2 regions of the Anaerotignum propionicum DSM 1682 genome follow, and region 2 is predicted to be linked to the other one. Evidence: riboswitches for the same ligand, from Rfam matches in the RefSeq annotation. Region 2 holds a riboswitch; the other holds the start of a gene.
What was found. A riboswitch is a leader RNA that binds a small molecule or an ion and turns the genes downstream of it on or off. The one in region 2 is predicted to bind lysine.
Positions count from the first base shown of each region.

Region 1: it holds a riboswitch for lysine, as region 2 does, so the genes downstream of both, CPRO_RS00845 (Na+/H+ antiporter NhaC family protein) here and CPRO_RS03510 (aspartate-semialdehyde dehydrogenase) in region 2, are expected to answer to the same signal.

Region 1 is NZ_CP014223.1:188,357-192,787, forward strand. It holds gene CPRO_RS00835 (class I SAM-dependent rRNA methyltransferase) at 129-1,331, opposite strand; gene deoD (purine-nucleoside phosphorylase) at 1,411-2,130, opposite strand; gene CPRO_RS15880 (hypothetical protein) at 2,230-2,361, shown strand; lysine riboswitch at 2,356-2,524, shown strand; gene CPRO_RS00845 (Na+/H+ antiporter NhaC family protein) at 2,807-4,431, shown strand, end outside.
Region 2 is NZ_CP014223.1:732,584-737,014, forward strand. It holds gene dapA (4-hydroxy-tetrahydrodipicolinate synthase) at 74-958, opposite strand; gene CPRO_RS03510 (aspartate-semialdehyde dehydrogenase) at 996-1,994, opposite strand; lysine riboswitch at 2,362-2,539, opposite strand; gene CPRO_RS03520 (alpha/beta-type small acid-soluble spore protein) at 2,687-2,908, shown strand; gene CPRO_RS03525 (class I SAM-dependent DNA methyltransferase) at 2,957-3,724, shown strand; gene hslO (Hsp33 family molecular chaperone HslO) at 3,717-4,431, shown strand, end outside.

The DNA.
Region 1 (4,431 bases), 540 kb from region 2:
AATCGCCAACAAGCCTTACCGGCTTTTCAAATATAGACATAGATATACCTCCCCTCAAAAAAAAGAACAGGCAATGATTACAGCGGTATGGGCTATAATCATTGCCTGTTCTCGTGTTTCGAGAAAAATCAGGGGTTTTGGCACACCTGGAAGATATAAAACTTTAGGTAATAGGACTCATCGGCAGCCCAAAGGATGGGATGGTCGGGAGATTGGGTACGATACTCCACTTGTCGCAAGCGTTTATGCACATTTTTTGCGGCTTGTCCTATGGTTTGTGTGAATAATTCGGGGGTCATGAAATGTGAGCAGGAGCAGGTGGCTAAAAATCCGCCGTCTTTTACCAATTTCATTGCCCGTAAATTAATCTCACGGTAGCCCTTGATTGCATTTTTGATGGAGTTTCTGGATTTTGTAAAAGCGGGAGGGTCAAGAATAATGACGTCAAATTTCTGACCTTCTTTTTCTAAACGAGGAAGCAGTTCAAAAACATCTTCGCATTGAAAATGAACCACGTTTTCCAAGCCGTTCAACTTGGCGTTTTCTGTAGCTTGGTCTACGGCAAGCTGAGAGGCATCAATGCCCAAAACCCTTTTTGCTCCTGCAATGCCTGCGTTTAGGGCAAAGGAACCTGTATGGGTGAAGCAGTCTAAAACGTCGGCGCCTTGGCAAAGCTTGTGAATGGCGGCACGATTATATTTTTGGTCGAGAAAAAAGCCTGTTTTTTGTCCATCTTCTACATCAACCATGTATTTTACACCGTTCTCAATGATTTCTACTTTTGTATCAAAGGGCTGGCTTAGGAAACCTTTTACCCGTTCCATGCCTTCCTGTTGACGAACCTTTGCATCGCTTCTTTCGAAAATACCACGAATGGATACGCCGTCCTTTTCTAATGTTTCAACCAAAAAGTTCAGAATATCAGTCTTCATTTTGTCGATGCCTAAGGCCAGAGATTGTACCACCAACACATCAGAGAATTTATCAACAATTAGACCTGGTAAAAAATCTGCCTCGCCGAAAATAAGACGACAGGAGGAGGTGTCTACGGTTTTTTTGCGGTAAGCCCAAGCGGCTTCCACACGGCGACGAAGAAAATCCTCATCAATTACGGTATTTTTATCTCGTGTCATCATCCGAATTGTTATCTTAGAGTGATTGTTGTAAAAGCCTGTGCCCAAAGGGTAGCCGTCAAAATCCAAGATGGATACCAACTGACCGTTGACAATACCCTCATCGGTTTGCGCAATTTCGTTATCATAAATCCAAAGCCCGCCTGCCTTTAACATGCGGCCTTCACCCTTTTTAAGGGTGACAATGGGTAATTCCATATAAAATCCTCCTGTAGTGTGGGGTAAAAAGAATAAGCAGGGGTACCGAAAGCTTCGATACCCCCAAGTAATATTACGATTATTTTTTGTCCATTTTAATTGCTGCTTCTAAAGCAATCTCCATCATCTGGGTGAAGGTGTTCTGTCTCTCCTCAGCGGTGGTTTCTTCCCCTGTAAGGGGCTTATCCGAAATGGTTAAAAGGGCCAATGCTCTTTTGCCCAATCTAGCTGCGTTCATATATAAAGCTGCAGCCTCCATTTCTACGCAAAGAATACCCATTTTTGTCCAATTTTCCATGTTGTTTGGACGGTCATCATAGAAAGTATCGGAGGACAAAATATTGCCTACTTTCAGGTCTTGACCCAATTCCTTAGCGGAATCCACTGCTGCTGTCAACAGCTCATAGTCTGCCAGATTACAGAGGGTTCCTGCAATTTCATACTGTGCACCAAAATTAGAGGTGGTGCTTGCGCCCATGCCGGCTACAATATCTCGCAGTTGAAGTTTATCATTGAAAGCCCCTGCAGAGCCGATACGGATGATATTTTCCACGTCATAGAAGGAAAACAGCTCATAGCTGTAAATTCCCATGGAGGGCATACCCATGCCGCTGGCCATAACGGAGACCTTTGTACCCTTATATGTTCCTGTGTAGCCTTGAATACCTCTAACATTATTGACTAAAACGGCGTCCTGCAAAAATGTTTCGGCGATAAATTTTGCGCGTAAGGGATCACCGGGCATCAAAACGGTTTTTGCAAACTCCCCTTTTTCTGCTGAAATATGTGGTGTTGCCATAAGAAATTACCTCCTTTGTTCTCTATAGAATACAGTTTTGCTTTTTATCCTATTTCTATACCATACTATACCATTTTTTCGGTTTTAAGGGAATAGTCCATGAGAAAAAGACATTTTATATACGAAAAAACTTCCAGAAGGGGTGTTTTTCGTGGAAAAGGCTTGACTTTAGCTGGGGGGTATGGTATTTATGAAAGAAAGTCGGTTTTTGCCGACGGAACAATTATATAAGATAGAGGTGCAGTGCTCATCAGTATCCCTTCAAAAACGTTAAGGCTACAAGAAGGGAGAAAGGGATCATTGCCGAAGTCAGGTTTTCTGCCTTAGGGGAGCTTGGCTGGTGCATTGCAAAATATGTAATGTACTGTCACTTATGTGGAGCGCTATCGGAAACTCGGAATATCCCAATATAGGATCCTTCTGAAGCCATGCGCCGCATGGCTTGTTTTTTTGTTCTGAAATGCAGGATTCATATGGATTTATTACGGGATGGACATGCATCAAGGAATTTGAAATACTTTTGTTTCCAGAAAATAAAGGGGTATTTCTTTCAGAAGAAAAAACAAAGCAGGCGGAGATGGTAAGAGGGTATTGCCTGAAAAGTTCAAGTCTTAAGTAAGTTTCCATAGCGAAGGGTATAATACATTTATTTATGATTCCGGAAAGGGGAAGGGTTATGTACAACACAAAGAAAAAGCCCATGCTCAACAAGCTCATTGTTTTTATGCTTTTGATCATGGCAATGACGTTCACTGTTTTTGCCGGGGAGGCGGAGGCAGGGGAAATTAGTCATATGTATGCAACATTTTGGTCCTTAGTGCCACCATTGGTAGCTATTATTTTGGCATTGATTACAAAGGAGGTTTACTCCTCTTTGTTTGTAGGTATTGTTGTCGGCGGTCTGTTTTACAGTAACTTCAATTTGAAACAGGCGTATTTGACAATTCTTACGAATGAAACAGATGGCGGTTTGCTCTCAAAGCTTTCGGATAGCTGGAACGTGGGTATTATCATTTTCTTGGTTATCCTTGGCATTATGGTGTCCTTGATGAACAAGGCAGGAGGTTCTGCGGCATACGGTGAATGGGCACGAAATAAAATTAAAACCAGAAAGGGTGCTTTATTATCCACCTTTATGCTGGGCGTTTTAATCTTCGTTGATGATTATTTTAACTGCTTAACCGTAGGTAGTGTTATGCGTCCCGTAACAGATACGCACAAAATTTCCCGTGCAAAGCTGGCATATATTATTGATGCAACGGCAGCGCCTGTTTGTATCATTGCACCCATTTCCTCTTGGGCGGCGGCAGTTGCAGGTGTTGTGAGTGGAGTAAATGGGTTGGATTTATTTATGCGTGCAATTCCATACAATTTCTATGCATTGCTTACCATTGTGACAATGATAATATTGACTGTTTTAAACTTCGACTTTGGGCCTATGCGTCTGCATGAGCGAAATGCCCAGTTAAATGACGATATTTATACCACGCCAGAGAGACCCTATGCAGATTGTTCAGATGGAGAGGTAACGGGCAAAGGTAAAGTAATCGATTTAGTATTGCCAGTTGTTGTTTTGATCATCTCCTGCGTTGTTGGTATGATTTATACCGGCGGATTTTTTGATGGAGAAACTTTTGTAAATGCATTTGCGGGATGTGATGCCTCCGTTGGCTTGCTTTTAGGTTCTGCAGGGGCGTTGCTTATTACATTTTTAATTTATATTCCCCGTCGTGTACTTACTTTTAACGAATTTATGTCTTGCCTGCCTGATGGCTTTAAGGCCATGGTTCCTGCGATTTTAATTTTAACATTTGCATGGACATTAAGCGGCATTACGGGCTTGTTAGGTGCCAAGGAATTTGTTGCAGGAATTTTAGCAAACAACGTAGGCATGTTACAAGTTTTATTGCCTGTCATTGTATTCTTGATTGCGATTTTTTTGGCGTTTGCAACAGGTACCTCATGGGGAACCTTTGGTATTCTTTTGCCTATTGTAGTGCCTATTTTAGACCCTACAAGCGAAATATTGGTCATAACCGTAGCGGCTACCTTGGCTGGTGCTGTATGTGGCGACCATTGCTCACCAATTTCTGATACTACCATTATGGCTTCCACGGGTGCCCAGTGCGACCATATCAATCACGTTTCTACACAGCTTCCCTATGCTTTCACGGTAGCGGTTGTTTCCGCAGTGAATTATATTTTAGCTGCTATGATTCAGAATTGGATGATTAATCTTCCTATTGCCATTGTAAGTATGATTGTTACTATCTTTATCCTTAAAGGGATTTATGATGCAAA
Region 2 (4,431 bases):
CGTCTTGTCAGCATCTTATGCACAAGGAAATCTGTTAAAATGCGGCAAAGAGATATCTTTGCCGCAAACGTCATTATGAAATCAAACCGTAGTTTTTCATTGCTTTTTTTAATGTTTCCAGATTTTTGTCTTCCATAGCACAAAGAGGCATACGGCAAGGGCCTACCTCGTAACCCATTAAATCCAATGCTGTTTTTACAGGAATAGGATTTACCTCACAGAACAGGGCAGAAATCAGCTCGATTGCACCCAATTGCAATGCGATGGAACCCTTTAGATCACCCTCGAAGAATTTAACAACCATATCATGGGTTTCTTTTGGAGCAATGTTAGACAAAACAGAAATGACACCTTTACCGCCTAAAGAGAGGATAGGGAGGATTTGATCATCATTACCGCTGTAAATATCAAAGTCAGGACCAACAAGAGCTGCAATTTCAGCTACTTGAGACAGGTTGCCGCTTGCTTCTTTTACTGCCACAATATTTTTTACCTTGGACAGTTCTAACACTGTTTTAGGAGTGATATTGCAACCTGTACGCCCGGGAACATTATACAGAATGATGGGGATAGATAAACTTTCCGCAACAGCAGTATAATGGAGAATCAGACCTTTCTGGGTAGCCTTATTGTAATAAGGGGTTACCAATAAAACCGCATCAGCCCCTGCAGTTTCGCAACCTTTTGCCAATTCGATGCAGTGTGCTGTGTCGTTACTGCCTGCACCTGCAATAACAGGGACTCTGCCTTTTACAACCTCAACTGCGTAGCGTACGCATTCAATTTGTACTTCATCGGAAAGAGTGGATGCTTCACCTGTTGTTCCGCAAATAATCAAGGCATCGGTGTCGTTGGCAAGCTGGAACTCAATTAATTCTTTCATTTTTTCGAAATTAACAGTACCGTCGGGAAATGTAGGCGTAACCAAAGCAACACCTGCGCCTGTAAAAATTGACATAATGCAAGCACCTCCAAAATTTTAAATAGGATATTAGTTAAGCGTTCATGTTTTTAATAATTTCCTCTGCAATTTGAACTGCATTTGTAGCCGCACCCTTGCGGATATTATCTGCAACCACCCAGAGGTTTACTCCGTTTTCTACACTGTCGTCACGACGAACACGACCGATAAAAACTTCATCATGTCCCGTTGCACTTTGTGCTAAAGGATATTCATTATTCATAGAATCATTCATCATAACGATGCCGGGAGCATTTTTTAATGTTTCAATCAGTTCAGCTAAATCGAAAGGATTTTCCAATTCTACATTTATAGATTCGCTGTGTGAATTGAAAACTGGTACACGTACTGTTGTAGCTGTTACTTTCAGGTTGTCATTATGAAGCATTTTTCTGGTTTCGTTTACCATTTTCATTTCTTCTTTTGTATATCCATTATCTAAGAATACATCAATATGGGGTAAGCAGTTGTTTGCAATAGGATGGGGGAATTTCTGTGGTGCTTCTCCCTTTATGCCATTTTCAAGATCCATCCAACCTGCAAGCCCTGCACCGCTAACTGCCTGATAGGTTGAGTATACAACACGCTTAATTTTATATTTTTCATCTAAGGGCTTTAATGCAACCACTGCTTGAATGGTAGAACAGTTTGGATTTGCAATTATATTTTTGTGCCAAGAGATATCCTCAGCATTCACCTCAGGTACAATAAGAGGAACTTCCGGATCCATTCGCCACTGAGAGCTGTTATCAATTACAATACAACCATGAGCCGCAGCAATGGGTGCAAATTTTTCGCTGGTACTGCCACCTGCGGAAAACAGCGCAATGTCAATGGGTTTATCAAAGGAATTTTCCGTTAACTCCTCAACAATATAATCTTTTCCATTGAAAGTTATTGTTTTTCCTGCGGAACGGCTGGAGGCCATAACATAGAAATTTTCAATGGGAAGCTGTCTTTCCTCCAAAACTTTTAAAAATGTTCGACCGACCATTCCTGTCGCGCCAACAACTGCTAGATTAATTTTTTTCATTTCAAACTTCCTTCTTTCTTTATTATAATAATGTAAAATATGTGAGTATGTGCGAAGAAACGAAAACTTTCAAATAGAATACCTAATAGCTTTGACAAATCATCCAATCATGTTAGCAAAAATTCTTATTCTTCTAGAGATAAGGTATGTATTTTCCATGCAATTGCAATAAAGCAGTATGCAATGGAATATGAAGGTTGATTGGAGTGCCTTTTGATCAGTATCACTATTTTAAAGTGTTATGCCCAAATTCTTCGCTTTTGCGGTATTTGTTCTAAAGTCAAGTTTTGCCGGAAAAACAAAAAGAGCCGGCAAGCGCCGACTTTTAAATTTTGCATACAACAAAAAAATGATAATGCAAAAAAGAAAGTTTCGTAGCGCTCCACTGGTGATACCAATGACAGTTGGACGGCTATTAACCGGACAACCAGAGAAAAAAAGATAAGGCATCTTCTCTCTTCGGCGTTTACCCCTTTCGGCGGACGGCCTTTATCCCTTATGATATTCGCCCGTGTACTCATGAAAAACGCACCTCTACTTTTAGAACTATTTACTTAATCCATAGTCTACCATCAGAAAGGGAATCTGTCAAATGATTTTCGTTCATGGACAATATTTTTTTTCACAGGGACATAGGTTGTAAAAAAAATAAAAAATGGGCAATACTGAAAAAAAGAAGGGAGTTTTATAAAATGGGACAGAAGAAAGAATTGACAGAAGAACAAAAACGAGACATTGCCATGAAGTATGAAATAGCAGAAGAACTGGGGCTCATGGAAAAGGTGGAGAAGGTGGGCTGGAAAGGGCTTACCGCCAGAGAAAGTGGTCGTATAGGTGGCATTATGGGAAAGAAGAAAAGAGATGCTGCGGCTAAAGGGAAAAATTCTTGCAATACATCAGAGGAAAAGCTATAATATATAAATTGTTGGATTTTGAATGATAATGGTATGGGAGAAACGAGAATGGAAGCTTATGAGGGCTTTGCCTCTTTATATGATGTATTTATGGAAGAAATTGATTATCCTGCTTGGGTGAAATATATTATTGAATCATGGAAGAAGCTTGGTAAAAATCCAGAAAATGTGATTGATTTAGGCTGTGGAACGGGGAACATCACGATTCCTTTGGCAAAGACGGGATGCACCATTATAGGGGTGGATATTTCCCAGGAAATGCTGGCTGAGGCACAAAGAAAAGCAATTTCTGAAGGGGTTTCCATACCTTTTTTTTGTCAGGATATGGTGGAACTGGAGTTACCATATCAGGTAGATTGCGTTTTAAGCCTTTGTGATTCTTTGAATTATTTAACAGAGGAGGGTGAGCTTTCAGCTGCCTTTTCTGCCATTAATAAACACTTGAACCCCCAGGGGTTGTTTCTTTTTGATATGAATACGGAGTATAAGTTTAAAGAGGCTTTGGGGGACAAGACCTACGCAGCTATGACAGAGGATGCCGCTTATTTTTGGGAGAATTCCTTTGATGAAGAGGAAGGAATCAATGAATATTATGTGAGCTTTTTTAAGAAGCAGAAAAATAAGGATACCTATGAGCGTATTGAAGAGTACCATTATGAAAAGGCTTTCAGCATAGAGGAAGTAGAGAGCTGTCTTGAAGAAAATGGCTTTGTACTTTTAAATGTGTATGATGGATATAGTTTTGAGCGAGCAAAAGGAGATAGCCAACGCTATTTTTTTGTGGCGCAGCTAAAGGAGGAAAAATTTAATGGGTGATTATATTGTTAGAGCAACAGCAGGAGGCGGCAGTATACGTGCCTTTGCGGCAACTACAGGAGAAATGGTTCAGCATGCAAGGCAAGTGCACCATACCTCACCTGTGGCCTCGGCAGCTCTGGGCAGAATGATGACAGCAGCAGCAATGATGGGAAGTATGTTAAAAGGGGAAAAGGATTTGGTTACCCTTCAGATCAGAGGCTTAGGGCCACTTAAAGGAGCAGTTGTAACCTCAGATAGTCAATGCAGAGTAAAAGGCTATGTTTTTCATCCTAATATAGAGGTTCCTTCTAAATATCCCGGGAAGCTGGATGTAAGTGCAGCAATTGGCCAAGGGTATATGAGTGTAATAAAAGACATTGGATTAAAAGAGCCTTATGCAGGGCGCATTCAATTGGTCTCAGGAGAAATTGCTGAGGACTTAACTTATTACTATGCTCAATCCGAACAAACACCATCGGCAATCGGCTTGGGTGTTTTGGTCGATACAGATACCTCTATTCGTTGTGCAGGCGGATTTATGATTCAGCTCATGCCAGATGCATCCGAAGAGGTGATCTCTCAACTGGAGACCAGATTGAATACCATTCCATACATTACTGACTTGTTGGATATGGGACAAACTCCCGAGGGGATTTTGGAAATCATTCTTCAAGGGATGGATATGAAGATTCTTGATAAAGTGCCGACAGAGTTTTATTGTAATT